3 regions of the Nitratidesulfovibrio sp. D1 genome follow, and region 3 is predicted to be linked to each of the others. Evidence: predicted binding sites of a transcription regulator. Region 3 holds the regulator's gene; each other region holds the start of a gene.
What was found. The regulator sigma-54, encoded in region 3, starts transcription at its own class of promoters, with help from an activator protein. The targets are predictions, from matches to a motif close to CTGGCACGGNNNNTGCTT.
Positions count from the first base shown of each region.

Region 1 (5,080 bases), on a different contig from region 3:
TGCCGTCCCCGCTGTCCCCACTATCCCCGCCGTCCCCGGCGTGATGTTCGCGGCGGCAGCGGCCCTGATTGGACGCCTTGCAGGCGTCGCACACCGCGCCCTTGAGGTAGCGGCGGTAGCACAGGGCCAGCGCGTCGGACAGGGTTTCCGCCATGTTGTCCGCGCCCAGCTGCGGCACCAGCCCGGAGCGCTCGAACACCGCGCGCACGGCGGGCTTCACCCCGCTCAGCACCAGCGCCACGCCGCGCCGCTGGCACTTGCGCAAAAACTGCTGGAAGGCGTGCACCCCGGTGGCGTCCACCCAGTGCACCTGGCGCAGGTGCAGGATCACCGCCCGGTGGCCGAAGTCCTCGTACTCGTACAGCCGCTGCTCCAGTTCGTCCACGGCCCCGAAGAACAGCGTGCCCTCGATGGAGTACACGGCCAGGTTGGGGCAGCACGGCCCGGCGGGCAGCCCCTGCAACTCCGGGCTGTCGCAGACGTCCATGCGCGTCACCAGCGGGTGCGACACCTTGCGCAGGAACAGCACCAGCGACAGCAGCACGCCCACGAACACGGCCTTTTCCAGGTCCAGCAGCAGGGTGGCGGCAAAGGTGGCCAGCAGCACCATGCGGTCGGCCCGGGTGGCCCGCAGCGCAAGGACGATGCCGTGCCTGTCGATCATGCCCCAGGCGATGATCATCAGGATGCCCGCCAGCGCGGCGATGGGAATGTACGCGGCCAGCGGGGCCAGCAGCAGCACCGCCACCAGGGTGATCACGCCGGAAAGCGCCCCGGCGAAGCGGGTGCGCGCCCCGGCCACGAAATTGACGGCGCTGCGGGTGAACGAGCCGCTGCCCGGAATGCCGGAAAAGAGCCCGGCGGAGATGTTGGCCAGCCCCTGGGCCACGAATTCGCGGCTGCCGTCCACCTGCTCGCCCCGCGCGCCCGCCAGGGTCTTGGCGATGGACAGCGCCTCCACCACCCCCAGCAGGGCGATGGCCAGGGCGGGCATGAACAGGTCGCGCATGACCTGCGCGTCGGGCGCGGGCGGCAGCGAGAAGGGCGGCAGCCCGGCCGGGATGGCCCCCACCACCTTCACCCCGTGCGCGCCAAGGTCCAGCGCCCACACGGCCACGCCCGACGCCACCACGGCCAGGAACGCGGCGGGCAGGCGGCGGCGCACCCGCGCGATGCCCAGGGCCACGGCCATGGCGAACAGCCCCGTGCCCAGCGCCCACGGGTTGGTCTGGGGCAGGTGGCGCAGGGTGGAAAGGACCAGTTCGAGGAACGTGGGCGCATTGCCGATGCTCACGCCCAGCAGGTTCTTGAGCTGCCCCACGGCGATGAGCACGGCCGCCCCGGCCGTGAAGCCCACCATCACCGAATGGGAGATGAAGTGCACCAGTTCGCCCAGCCGGGCCAGCCCCATGACCACCTGGAGCAGCCCGGCCAGGATGGCCACGCCGAACACGTAGGCCATGCGCGTCTCTTCCGGCAGGCCGGACAGGGGCACGCCGTTGACCACGGTTTCCGCCATGGTGGCGAAGAGCAGCATGGAGATGGCGTTGGTGGGGCCCGCGATGAGATAGCGCGAGGCCCCCCACAGCGCGGCCACGATCACCGGCACGATGGCCGCGTACAATCCGTATTTGGGATGCACCCCGGCGATGACCGCGTAGGCCATGGACTGCGGCAGGGCCACCACGGCCACGGTGAGCGCGGCCAGCAGGTCGGCCCGCAGCATCTGGACGTTGTAGCCGCGCAGGCTTTCCACGAAGGGCAGGGCGGCGCACAGCAGCCTGTCGCCCAGGCCGCGCGGAGGCACGGGACAGGCGGGGCCGGAAGGGGGCGGCGGAGGGGGGGCGCCGGGGGTGGCCGGACCGTCCGGACTGGCCGGATTGGCCGGCCGGGCCTTCCCGCCATGTCTGTCGTCTGCGGGGGGTGTGTCTGGCATGATCTCACCGTTTGGGGTGGGCGCCCCGTACGGAGCGCATGGGGGTGCCGGGCATGCCCACAGGATGCCCCCGAAGGGGCCGTGTGTCCAGCGCGGGACAACGAAAATGGGGGAAATGGGGGAAAGGGGGTGACGGGTTTCCGTCGATGGCCTCTCTGGGCATGGCCCGGTCCAGGCCCCGCCCCCGGTCCCCCGGCCGCGCCCCGCCGTGCCCCGGCATGGGAGCCCGGCCCATGGCCCGCATCTTGCTTTGCCGCGCCCATGGACATCTTCGCCTTTGACGCCGCCTCCATGCTCAGCTTCCTGCTCACCTTCATGCGGGTGAGCCTGGTGCTGTTCCTGCTGCCCTTCTTCGGGGGCGAGGCGGCCCCGGTGCAGGTCAAGGCGGCGCTGTGCCTGGTGTTCACCCTGGCCCTGTGGCCGCACGTGTCCCTGCCGGGCGGGCAGATGCCCGCGCATCCCTTTTCGCTCATCGTGCTGCTGGCCGGGGAACTGATCCTGGGCCTGATGCTGGGCATGACCGTGCACTTCCTGTTCGCGGGCATCCAGACCGGCGGCCAGATGCTGGCCACCCAGATGGGTTTCACCATGATCACCCTGGCCGACCCGCTGACCGGGGCCAACGTCAGCATCACCTCGCACTTCCTGTACATGGTGGCCATGCTCACCTTCCTGGCGCTGGACGGCCACCTGTACATGCTCCGGGCCTTCGTGCGCACCTTCGAGCTGGTGCCCCCCGGCGGCCTTCTGCTCGGCCCCTCGCTGGTGAAGGAAATACTGGCCCTGTCCGGCTCCATGTTCGTGCTGGCGGTCAAGATCGCCGCGCCGGTGCTGGTCTCGCTGTTCCTGGTGGAACTGGCGCTGGCGCTCATGGCCCGCGCGGCCCCGCAGATGAACCTGCTGATGATCGGCTTTCCGCTCAAGATCGCCGTGGGCTTCTTCTTCATCGGCATGCTGTTCACCATCATGGCCGACAAGATCCGCGAGTTCATCGTGGGCATGGACCCCATGATGCTGCACCTGTTGCGGGCGGCCAGCCCGCTGGTGGACCGCTGACCGAACCCTGACGGAGGGCTGCCATGGCGCAGCGCGACCCGAGCAAGACTGAAAAAGCGACGCCGAAACGTCGCAAGAAGGCGCGCGGCAAGGGCAACGTCCCCAAGTCGCAGGAACTCACCAAGACCCTGACCATTCTGGCGGGCTCGGTGGGCCTTCTGTTCTACATCGACTTCCTGGCCAAGGACATGCAGGCCATCTTCCGGCATTTCCTGGGCAACGCCTTCGGGTTCCATCCCAACCAGCAGAACGTCATCGACCTGCTCATGTGGATCGCCGGGGAACTGGCGGTCATGCTGCTGCCCATCATGCTGTTCATCGGGTTCACGGCCTGGCTGGTGCTGCGCCTTCAGGTGGGCAAGCTGTGGACCACCGAGGTCTTCAAGTTCAACTGGTCGCGCTTCAACCTCATCTCCGCGCTGAAACGCATGTTCGCCTCGCCCGACACGCTGGTGCGCCTGGGCAAGAGCCTGTTGCAGGCGGTGTTCATCGGGGTCGCGCCGTACCTCATCATCCGGCGCGAGATGCACAACTTTTTGCCGCTGTACTACGCCGACGCCCAGGGGGTCAGCGCGTACATGCTCAAGACCGGGTGGGACATGGTGCGCTACGCGCTGGTGCCCATGTCCATCATAGCCGTGGCGGACTTCTGGTACACCCGCTGGAGCTATGAGGAAAACCTGAAGATGACCAAGGACGAGACCAAGGACGAGCGCAAGCAGGCCGAGGGCGACCCGGTGGTCCGTTCGCAGCAGCGCCGCAAGATGATGCAGATGATGGCCAGGCGCATGTTGCAGGACGTGCCCAAGGCCGACGTGGTCATCACCAACCCCACCCACTTCGCCATAGCCCTGCGCTACGACGCCACCGAGGCCCCGGCGCCCATCGTGCTGGCCAAGGGCGCGGACAACCTGGCCCAGAAGATCAAGGAAGTGGCCCGCGAGCACGGCGTGCCCATCCGCGAGAACAAGCCGCTGGCACAGGCTTTGTATAAGGCGGTGGAAGTCGGCGACATGATTCCCGCCGAACTGTTCCAGGCCGTGGCCACCGTGCTGGCCAGCCTGTGGAAATTCAAGGCGGGACGGGCATCGTAAGGCCCCGCCGGCGAACCTGAAGCAAGACCGCGCAAACTCCGACAGGTGTCAAGAACATGGCTGCCAAACCGGGATACGCACCCAAGATAGACTACCAGCGCTTCGCCAAGCAGGGCGACATCCTGCTGGCGGGCGGCGTCGTCACGATCCTGTTCGTGATGCTGGTGCCGCTGCCCACGTTCTTCCTGGACATGCTGCTTTCGCTCAGCATTTCGCTGTCGCTGGTGATCCTGGTCACCTCCATGTTCATGCTCTCGCCGCTGGAATTCTCCATCTTCCCGTCGCTGCTGCTGGTCACCACCCTGCTGCGCCTGGCGCTCAACGTGGCCTCCACCCGGCTCATCCTGCTGCACGGCGACGAAGGCACCGACGCGGCGGGCAAGGTCATCCAGGCCTTCGGCGAGTTCGTGGTGGGCGGCAACTACGTCATCGGCGCGGTCATTTTCATGATCCTGTTCATCCTGAACAAGATCGTCATCACCGCGGGCACCACGCGCATCGCCGAAGTGGCCGCGCGCTTCACCCTGGACGCCATGCCCGGCAAGCAGATGGCCATCGAGGCCGACCTGAACGCCGGGCTCATCGACGAAGAGGAAGCCACCGCCCGCCGCACCAACATCCGCAAGGAAGCCGACTTCTACGGCGCCATGGACGGCGCGGGCAAGTTCGTGCAGGGGGACGTGAACGCGGGCATGTTCATCACGCTGATCAACATCATCGGCGGGATACTGCTCGGCGTGTTCCAGAAGGACATGGAGTGGCGCGACGCGCTGACCACCTACACCCTGCTGACCATCGGCGACGGCCTGGTGGCCACCATTCCCTCCATCATCGTGTCCACGGCGGCGGGCATCATCGTGTCGCGCGCGGCGTCGGAAGCGAAGATGGGCGAGGAATTCGTGGGCCAGCTGTCGTACAACGCGCGCGCGCTCAACCTGGTGTCCGGGGTGCTCGTGCTGTTCGCCCTGGTGCCCGGCATGCCCACGCTGCCGTT
Region 1 covers NZ_JBPGNZ010000003.1:22,683-27,762, forward strand. Annotated here, with positions in the region: gene ACR4XJ_RS05855 (SulP family inorganic anion transporter) at 1-1,936, opposite strand, end outside; gene fliR (flagellar biosynthetic protein FliR) at 2,198-2,992, shown strand; gene flhB (flagellar biosynthesis protein FlhB) at 3,016-4,086, shown strand; gene flhA (flagellar biosynthesis protein FlhA) at 4,143-5,080, shown strand, end outside.
Region 1: the regulator sigma-54 is predicted to act here: its motif matches at 2,170-2,187, upstream of fliR (flagellar biosynthetic protein FliR).

Region 2 (5,080 bases), on a different contig from region 3:
GTCATATCTCGTCGTCCTTTGCGGGCGGGCCGGGCAGGCCGGATGCGGCCGGGGCGGCGTCATCCGCGCGGGGCCGCGCGCCGTCCGGTGTCTCGTCCCGCGCCGCCTCCGGTTCGGCGGGCAGCAGGAAGGTGACCTCCGTGCCCTGGCCGGGGACGGAGCGCAGCGACACCTCGCCGCCGTGGGCCTCCACGATCTTGTGCACGATGGCGAGGCCCAGGCCCGTGCCCTGGCTTTTGGTGGTAAAGTACGGGTCGAAGATGGTGGCCAGGTGTTCCGGCGCGATGCCCCCGCCCGTGTCGCGCACCGAGACCGCGATGCGGTCGCCCGGCGCGGCGGCCAGGCGCACGGAAAGCTCGCCGCCGTTCGGCATGGCCTCCAGCGCGTTCAGGAACACGTTGAGCAGCGCCTGCGAGAAGCGGTCCGGGTCCAGCAAGGCGCGGGGCACGGGCTGCTCTTGCAGGCCGTGCGACGCGCCGTCATGCGTCGGGTCGCGGGGCACGGAACCTTCCGGCCCGGCGGCGTCCTGGCCCTCCTCCGGCTCCACGCGCACGGTCACGCCCCGGTGGGCGGCGTCCTGACGCACCAGCCGCAGCACGTGGCGCACCAGGAACCCGGCGTCCACCGGGCGGGGGGCGATGTCCGACGGCCGGGCCAGGCCGATGAGGTCGGAAATGACCCGGTTCAGCCGTTCCACCTCCTGCACCATGACCCGCGCGGCCTCGCGGTCCTCGCTGCCCTCGGCGAAGCGGCTGCCGAAATAGGTGGCGTACCCCTTGATGGAACTGAGCGGATTGCGCAGCTCGTGGGCCACCCCGGCGGCCAGGCTGCCGATGGCGGCCAGCTTTTCGCGGCGGCGCACCTCGTCCTGAAGGCGGCGCACCTCGCGCAGGTCGCGCAGGATCAGGATGGCCCCGGCCTCGTCCCTGTCCCCGGCGGCGATGCGCACCCCGCGCACGCTCATGGGCACGGGCGGGCCGCCCGCCACGGGACAGTCCATGGTCACCTCCGCCCCAAGGCCGGGGGCGACGTCGGGAGGCACGCCGGGGCGGGCGTCCCCGCCGCCGTGCGTTCCGCCGGTCAGCCGGGCGGCCAGTCCGGCCAGCGGGGCGGGCAGCACCGCATCCGGCAAGGCCCCGGCGGGCACCCCGTCGCCCAGGCGCAGCAGGTCGCGCGCCGCCGCGTTGCAGGTGGCCACGCGGCCCGCGCCGTCCAGCACCACCAGCCCGTCGGGCAGGCTGGTGACCACGTGCAGGGCGAAGGACTGGGCCTGCCGCACCAGCCTGCGCGAGGCGCGGGCATGGCGCGACCACAGCAGCGAAAGCGCCCCGGCCCCGCCCAGCAGGGCCAGGATGGACAGCATGATCAGGGTGTGCTGGCGGTCCGCCGCGCGGGCCGCGTCAAAGGGGGCCGTGTCCAGCGCCACGACGATCACCGGCGGCGGGACGTCGCGCCCGGCCTGCGTGTCCGCCTCCATCTCGCGGCGCAGCCAGCCGGGCATGCCGCCCATGCCGTGCTCTGGCGCGCGCATGCCGTGGCCCATCATGTGCCCGCCCATGCCCATATGCCGCGCGGTGGGCCGCAGCGGAATGAAGGTGCGGTACACCAGAAAGGCGCGTTGGCCGCCCGCCTCCATGAGCCGCCAGCCCACCTCGTCGCGGGCCTGCTGGCCGCCGCCGTCATTGCCCGGCGAAGGGGCCGGGGGCACGGCCAGGGCCTCCATGGTGGCCGGATCGGCCAGGGGGCGGCCGATCCATTGCGGGTCGCTGTGGGCCAGCACCACGCCCTGCCTGTCGGTGACGGCGATGAAATGGATGTCCGGCTGGTCGGCCATTTCCTCCAGCAGGACCTGCAACCGCAGTTCGCCCCCGGCGCGGCCGCGCAGGCCGGTGCGCGCACCGGCCTCGAAGGCCCGGATCAGCGAGGCCCCCTTTTCCGAAAGGATGCGCCGCATGGATTCCTGCTCGCCGTCGTGGTTGAGCATGGTGAGCACGGCCAGCACCAGGGCCAGGGCCGCCGTGGCCCCGATGATCAGCCACGGCGAGGGCAGCCGCCCATTCACGCCGCCGCTGCCGCCGCCACCGGTCCCGCCCCGGCCAGACAGGCTAGACAGGCCAAGGAAGCCCGACGGGCCGCGCTGGCCCGATTGGCCGGAACCTTCATATGTCGCATGCGGCGCATTGGCCGCGTTGCCGGTAGGCATGGGATGTTCCTTTGGGATGTTCCTTGCGGCGTGGCGGCGTCCGCCGGAGCGGTGCTGGTCGAGGCCGCGACACCTGTTCGATTTTCATACGCCTTCCACGGGGTGGCGTATAGTTTTTATACATGTGCACGAGTTTCGTGCAGGCGGCCGGGAGTCTTTCCGGGCGTATCACAAGATTTTTTCATGTGTAATTACACATTATTATCTGAACATACCGCGCCTTGGCACGCCGGTTGCTCATACCCGGGCAAGCAACAAGCGCACCAGCCCCGCACCACAGTACACGGCCGCGCCATCCATCGCGGATGCAGCGAAGACGCCAGGGGCGGCAACGAATCAACCAAACAGGAGCACACATCATGAAGACCAAGCATCTCGTCCTCGGCACCGTCGCCCTCGCGGGCCTGCTCGCCTTTACCGGCATCACCGACAGCGCCTTCGCCCGTATGGGCGGCATGGGCATGGGCGGCGGCTGCGCCACCGGCGCGGTGTACAACTCCCTGACCCCGGAAAAGCAGGCCAGGTTCGACGCCATCTACAAGGAAGCGGACGCCCGCATCCAGCCGCTGAAGGACAAGGCCTGGGCCAAGAACACCGAACTGCGCGCCCTGTCGGTGAACCCCAACACCAAGCCTGAAGCCATTTCCAAGCTGACGAACGAACTGGCCGACCTGCGCACCCAGATCCGCAACGAATACACCGCCCTCGACACCCGCCTGGAAAAGGAAGTGGGCGTGAACCCCGGTTACGGCCGCATGGGCCATAGGGGCATGGGCGGCGGCATGATGGGCGGCCACGGCATGGGCCATGGCGGAATGGGCGGCATGATGGGCGGCCAGGGCTACGGCCACGGCCCCATGCATGACGGCCAGGCCCCGCAGGCCAACCAGTAGCCTGAATCCAACGGCCGCATGATCGAAACACAGGGCCGCCGGCACCACGAGGTGCCGGCGGCCCTCGCCGTTTTCTCCATCCCGCCGCCCGCCAGTCCCCGGCCCGTCTTGGCGCGGGACCGACCGCCCCTCTCCGGCCCGCACGGGGTTGATTTCTGGCATTCCAGCGCCTACAACCGTTCCGAATATCGAAAAATCATGCCTCACGGCGGCACAGGCCCTTCCCTGATCTCCGGGGTCCGCCCGCACCGCCGCCGCGCGACACAGCAGGAGCCTTTTCCACCACACCGCACGACCCGCCACACCACATCCGCCGGGACCACACCCGAGCGACGCCCAGGAGGAACCGCATGGAACAGCATCTTGATGCGCGCATCGTCGAGCGCGGCAAGGAATTCTTCAAGAGCATCAGCGGCGAGGCCCCGTCCATCTTCAACAAGGGCTTCTGGACCGGCAAGGTCATGGATTGGGCCATGCAGAACGAGGGCTTCAAGGTCCAGCTGTTCCGCTTCGTGGACGTCCTGCCCTACCTGAACACTTCCGAGGCGCTCACCCGCCACATCCGCGAATATTTCTCGGCCGACGGAGCGGACGTGCCCCCCGTGCTGAAGTGGGGCGCGGGCGCCGCCGGTTTCGGCGGAGCGTTCACCGGCATGCTCATGGGCAAGTTCATCCGGTCCAACATCGAAGGCATGGCCCGCACCTTCATCATCGGCGAAAACACCAAGGAAGCCATCAAGGGCCTGGCCAAGCTGCGCAAGGAAGGCTTTGCCTTCACCGTGGACCTGCTGGGCGAGGCCACGGTGAGCGAGGAAGAGGCCGACGCCTACCGCGACGGCTACCTTGAAGTGCTGGACGCCATCGCCAAGGAGCACGCCAAGTGGGCCCCACTGGCCGATTCCACGGGGGCCACCGCCGGGCCCGACGCCGCCCAGGACTGGGGCCACACCCCCAAGGTGAACGTGTCCATCAAGCCCTCGGCCCTCTACTCGCAGGCCAAGCCCGGCGACGTGGAAGGCTCCGTGCAGGGCATCCTGTCGCGCCTGGCGCCCATCTACCGCAAGATCGTGGAGATGGGGGGCTTCCTGTGCATCGACATGGAGCAGCTGAAGTACCGCGAAATGACGCTGGAACTGTTCAAGCGGCTGCGCACCATGCCCGAATTCCGCGACCATCCGCACCTGTCCATCGTCTTGCAGGCCTACCTGCGCTGCACCGAACACGACCTGGACGACCTGCTGGCCTGGGGCCGCGCCGAAAAGCTGCCCTTCGGCATCCGCCTGGTGAAGGGCGCGTACTGGGACTACGAAACGGTGATGGCCAAGCAGAACGGCTGGGAGATTCCCGTGTGGACCCGCAAGCCGGAATCGGACATCTGCTACGAAAAGCTGGCCCGCCGCATCCTTGAAAACAACGACCTCGTCTACTTCGCCTGCGCCTCGCACAACGTGCGCACCATCGCCACGGTGATGGAAACGGCCCGCGCGCTCAACGTGCCCGCCCACCGCTACGAGTTCCAGGTGCTGTACGGCATGGCCGAGCCGGTGCGGAAGGGGCTGAAGAACGTGGCCGGGCGCGTGCGCCTGTACTGCCCCTACGGCGAACTGATCCCCGGCATGGCCTACCTGGTGCGCCGCCTGCTGGAAAACACCGCCAACGAATCCTTCCTGCGCCAGAGCTTCGTGGACGGCGCGGAACTGGAACGGCTGCTGGAAAACCCCCAGGCCACCCTGGAGCGCGAACTGGCCGCCACCCCGCCGCCGCGCCCCATGCAGGCCAGCCCCGACGGCCTGCCCCCGTTCGTCAACGAAAGCATGCTGGACCTGACCATACCCGCCAACCGCGAGGGCTTCGTGAAGGCCATCGCGGAAGTGCGCGGCAAGGCGGGCGGCGTGATTCCGCTGTTCATCGGCGGCAGGGACGTGACCACCGACGACACCATCGCCTCCACCAACCCGGCGAGCCCGGCCGAGGTCATCGCCAA
Region 2 covers NZ_JBPGNZ010000006.1:89,465-94,544, forward strand. Annotated here, with positions in the region: gene ACR4XJ_RS13360 (sigma-54-dependent transcriptional regulator) at 1-5, opposite strand, end outside; gene ACR4XJ_RS13365 (ATP-binding protein) at 2-2,203, opposite strand; gene ACR4XJ_RS13370 (periplasmic heavy metal sensor) at 2,563-3,096, shown strand; gene pruA (L-glutamate gamma-semialdehyde dehydrogenase) at 3,447-5,080, shown strand, end outside.
Region 2: the regulator sigma-54 is predicted to act here: its motif matches at 2,425-2,442, upstream of ACR4XJ_RS13370 (periplasmic heavy metal sensor).

Region 3 (5,080 bases):
ATGAAGCTCGTGGGCCTGCCCATGGCCGTGGCCAACGCCCAGCCCGAGGTCAAGGCCCTGGCCCGCTACGTGACCACCTCCAACGGCGGGCACGGCGCGGTGCGCGAGGCCATCCGCTTCCTGCTGGCCCAGCAGGGGCTGCTGGACCGCATGCTGGAAAGCTGGCCGGAGCAGGCATGAGACGCCGTACGCTGTGGGCCTTGCTTGTGGTCGTGCTGCTGGTGGGCGGCGCCGCCGCGTGGCGCTGGCAGGCCGGGGTGCGCAAGGCCCTGGAATCGGCCATGACCGGCGGCGTCACCGATTCCGCCACGCTGGAAGAGGCCGTGGGCGTGGCCATGAAGGGCATAGAACTGGTGCAGGGCGAGAAGGGCATCGAGTTGTGGCGGCTGAAGGCCACCTGGGCCCAGTTGCGCCAGAGCAACAACGTCATCGACGTGGACAGCCCCGACCTTGTCTATCAGATGGACGGCGGCAGGCAGCTGCGCATCGTGGCGCAGAAGGGTGAAGTCCAGCAGCAGGTGCAACTGGTGCGCATGTGGGACGACGTGCACGCCACCCACGACCGCCACGAACTGTTCGCCAGCCTGATGGTGTACAACGGCACCAGCCGGACCATGTATTTTCCCGAAGGGGCGCGCATAGAGGGCCAGAGCATCTCCGGCAACGCCACCAGGCTGGAATGGGACATGGCCGCCGACGTGCTGCGCGGCAACGACGGGGTGTCGCTGCTGCTCATGCCGCGCGCCGATGCAAGGGCCGGGCAGGGCGCGGCGCAGCCCAAGGCCGCGCCGCAGGGCGCTTCCAAGCCAACCAAGCAGGAGTCCAAGCAATGAAATATACCGGCATCCGCTCCACGCTGTGCGTGGCGCTGCTGTTGACCTTTTCGGCATTCACCGTGGCCCCTGCCGTCGCGGCCGACGCCAAGTCGGGCAGCGCCGTGCGGCCCGCGCGCAATGACGTGCCCACCGCCGTCAAGTCCGACCGCATGCAGTACGACGCCAAGGGCCAGGTGGTGGTCTTCGAGGGCACCGTGTACGTGCAGCGCCCCGACTTCGAGATGTGGGCCGACCGCATCACCCTGCACCTCAAGAAGAAGGCCGCCAGGTCCGGCAAGGACAACGCCGGGGGCGACGCGGCCCAGGGTGGCCAGTCAGGCCAATCAGGAATATCGGGGATGGACGCGGGCGAGATCGACCGCATCGTGGCCGAGCGCAACGTGCGCATGAAGCGCGAGAACCGCACCGGCGAATGCGAGAAGGCCACCTACACCGTGGACACCGCCGTGCTGGTCATGGAAGGTAACCCCGTGCTGCACGAGGGCGACAACAGCATCAAGGGCGAGGTCATCACCTTCTACACCCGCGAGAACCGCAGCGAAGTGCGCGGCTCGTCCACCAAGCGGGTGCAGGCGGTGTTCACCTCGTCCGGCGACGTGAACCCCTTCGGCGAGTCCAAGGACAACGGCAAGGATGCCGCCAAGGACAATGCCAAGGCCAAGGGGGCGGCCCAGTGACCTCGGTGCTGCGCGGAGAGGACCTGCACAAGCAGTTCGGCCAGCGCGAGGTGGTGCGCGGCGTCTCGCTGTCCGTGACCCAGGGCGAGACCGTGGGACTGCTGGGCCCCAACGGCGCGGGCAAGACCACCACTTTCTACATGCTCATCGGCATCATCAAGCCCACTGCGGGAAGGGTGGAGCTTGACGGCCGCGACATCGCCGACTGGCCCCTGCACGAGCGGGCCCGGGTGGGGCTGAGCTACCTGCCGCAGGAAAGCTCCATCTTCCGGCGGCTCACGGTGCGCCAGAACCTGCAAATGATCCTGGAGCACACCGGGCTTTCCAAGGCCGGGCAGAAGGAACGCTCGGACATGCTGCTGGCGGACTTCGGCATCACCCACCTGGCCGATTCCGTGGCCATGCACCTGTCCGGCGGCGAACGGCGTCGCCTGGAGATCGCGCGGTCCATGATCCGCGAGCCCAAGTTCATCCTGCTGGACGAACCCTTCGCGGGCATCGACCCGCTGGCCGTGGACGACATCCAGCAACTGATCACCGGCCTGCGCGACCGGGGCATCGGGGTGCTCATCTCCGACCACAACGTGCGCGAAACCCTGCACATCTGCGACCGGGCCTACCTTGTGCACCAGGGCGAGGTGATCCTGGAGGGCACGCCCGCGCACATCGTGGACAACCCGCGCGCGCGGGACGTGTATCTGGGCGAAGGATTCTCCCTGTAGCGGGCCTGGGCATGCATCGTACGCCAGCGGCGTCCTCCGGTTTCCGGGGGTCGCCGTTTTCGTTTGTCTGACAGGGGGTTGCGCGCATGCGCAATGTTGACCCGCGAATCGGCGACAGCGGTTGCATACTTCTTGCTTCTGTGGCATGGTTCACCTAACCTCTTGGGGAAGGGAACACATTTTCACTGTGGGCCGTTTCTTGCTTGACGCCGCGCGCCGCGTCGCGTCGTCATCTCGTTCGGCCTCAACGCAAGGTGCATAGGGCCTCGAAAGGTCCAGGGGTTGTCCACGCATGGCATTGGAACTCAGACAACAGCTCAAGCTCACCCAGCAACTGGTGATGACGCCGCAACTGCAACAGGCCATCCGGCTGTTGCAGCTTTCGCGGCTGGAGCTTGTCGAGACGGTGCAGCAGGAACTGCTGGAAAACCCGTTTCTGGAGGAAACCCAGGACGAGGGACCGCTGGCCGAGACGCCCGACCAGCGTGACGCCGCCAGCGATCCCGCCACCGCCGCAGATGCCGCCTACGACCGCGAGATTGCCCGCGAGGCCGATTGGGAGGACTACCTGGGCGACTTCGCCAGCACCAGCCGCCAGTCCACGGTGCGCGAATCGGAACTGCCGGAGGAGATGACCTCGTTCGAGGCGCGCTACGCCGCCAAGCCTTCGCTGGAAGGGCACCTGATGTGGCAGTTGCGCCTGTCCTCGCTTACCGAGCGCCAGAAGGACATCGGCGAGGTGATCATCGGCAACATCGCCTCGTCCGGCTACCTGCACGCCACCCTCGACGAAATTGCCGAGATGGCGGGCGTGGCCCCGGCCGAGGTGGAGCCGGTGCTGCACGCCCTGCAACGCTTCGACCCCGTGGGCGTGGCCGCCCGCACCGCGCAGGAATGTCTGCTGGTGCAGATAGAAATGCTGGGCTACACGCGCGACAAGGTGCTGGTGGAACTGGTGCGCGACCACCTGGAAGACCTTGAGAAGCGCCGCTACAAGCCGCTGTTGCGCAAGTTCCGCCTGACCATGGAGGACCTGAAGGAATACCTGGACCTCATCCAGACCCTGGACCCCATGCCCGGCGCCAGCTACGGCGGGAGCGACCCGCAGTTCGTCAGCCCCGACGTGTACGTCTACAGGTACGACGACGACTTCATCATCATGCTCAACGAGGACGGCCTGCCGCACCTGCAACTGAGCACCATGTACGAGCGGTCCGCCGCGGCGGCCGCGTCGGCGGGCGAGCGCGAATATTTCCAGGAAAAGATGCGCTCGGCATCGTGGCTCATCAAGAGCCTGTACCAGCGCCAGCGCACGCTGTACAAGGTGGTGGAATCCATCGTGAAGTACCAGCGGGGCTTTTTCGAGGACGGGGTTTCGCGCCTGAAGCCGCTCATCCTCAAGGACATCGCCGACGACATCGGCATGCACGAATCCACGGTCAGCCGCATCACCACCAGCAAGTACGTGGCCACCCCGCACGGCATCGTGGAGTTGAAGTTCTTCTTCAACAGCGCGCTGGAACTGGACGACGGCAGCCAGGTGGGTTCCGAGAGCGTGAAGGCGCTGATCAAGAAGCTGATCGGCGGCGAAGACCCCAAGGAACCCCTGAGCGACGAGCGCATCGGCGAAATTCTGAAGGAACAGCTCAAAGTCAATATTGCCCGCAGGACCGTTGCGAAGTATCGTACTGCCATGGACATTCCCTCCTCTTCCAAGCGGAAGGAACTGTTCTGACGGCCCGTGCCCCCGCGCCCGACCCGGCGACCAGGGGGGCACCCGTCGCCGGCGGCGCATCCGGCAGCCGCACCCCGCGTGCGGGCCGCGCGCCGCATTCCCCCTCTCACCACTGGAGGAGCGTATGAACATCGCCTTCACCTTCAAGAACTTCGAACCCTCCGACCACCTGAAGAAGTACGCCCGCCGCCGTCTTGAAAAGCTTGGCCGGTTCGTCGGCAAGTCCGCCCTGGACATGCAGGTGAACCTTTCCGTCGACAAGTTCCGCCACAAGGCGGAAGTGCAGATGGCCGGCGACGGGTTCACCCTGTCCGCCGTCGAGCAGTCCGAAGACATGTACGCCACCATCGACCTGGTGCTGGAAAAGCTGGATTCGCAGCTGCGCAAGCAGGTGGAAAAGCAGAAGGACCGCCGCCGCTCCGTCCAGTCCGAAAAGGTGGGCAAGGGCATCGACGTGTTCACCTTCAGCACCATGGGCGAAGGCGAGGACCGCACCATCGTCGGCACCGACCACTTCGCCCCCAAGCCCATGCACGTGGACGAGGCGGCCATGCAGCTCGACCAGGGCGACAACGAATTCTTGGTGTTCCTGAACGCCGAAGTGGAACGCGTGAACATCATCTACCGGCGTCGCAACGGCGATTTCGGCCTTATCGATCCGGTCGTCTAGGCGTCATACATGAGGCTTTCGGAGTATCTTCACGATGATCTGATCCTGCCCGAGCTCTCCGCCGGCACCAAGAAGGAAGTGCTGGCGGAACTCGTGCAGGCCGTGGTGCGGCGGCATCCCGAAGTGGATGCCGCCGTTGCGCTGGGCGTGCTGCAGGACCGCGAGGGCCTGGGCACCACCGGCATCGGCGACGGGGTGGCCATCCCCCACGGCAAGCTGGCGTCCATCGGCGACATCGTGGTGGCCGTGGGGCGCAGCGTGCCCGGCCTGGACTTCGACGCGCTGGACATGAAGCCCTGCCACCTCTTTTTCCTGGTGCTGGCCCCGGAGCAGGTGGCGGGCATGCACCTGCGCATCCTGGCCCACATCTCGCGCCTGCTGAAGGACCCGCAGTTCCGCCGCGCCATGCTCGAGGCGCCGGACGGCGAGGCCTTCCGGGC
Region 3 covers NZ_JBPGNZ010000002.1:100,461-105,540, reverse strand. Annotated here, with positions in the region: gene ACR4XJ_RS03655 (KdsC family phosphatase) at 1-180, shown strand, start outside; gene lptC (LPS export ABC transporter periplasmic protein LptC) at 177-833, shown strand; gene ACR4XJ_RS03645 (LptA/OstA family protein) at 830-1,513, shown strand; gene lptB (LPS export ABC transporter ATP-binding protein) at 1,510-2,235, shown strand; gene rpoN (RNA polymerase factor sigma-54) at 2,528-3,970, shown strand; gene hpf (ribosome hibernation-promoting factor, HPF/YfiA family) at 4,095-4,640, shown strand; gene ACR4XJ_RS03625 (PTS sugar transporter subunit IIA) at 4,650-5,080, shown strand, end outside.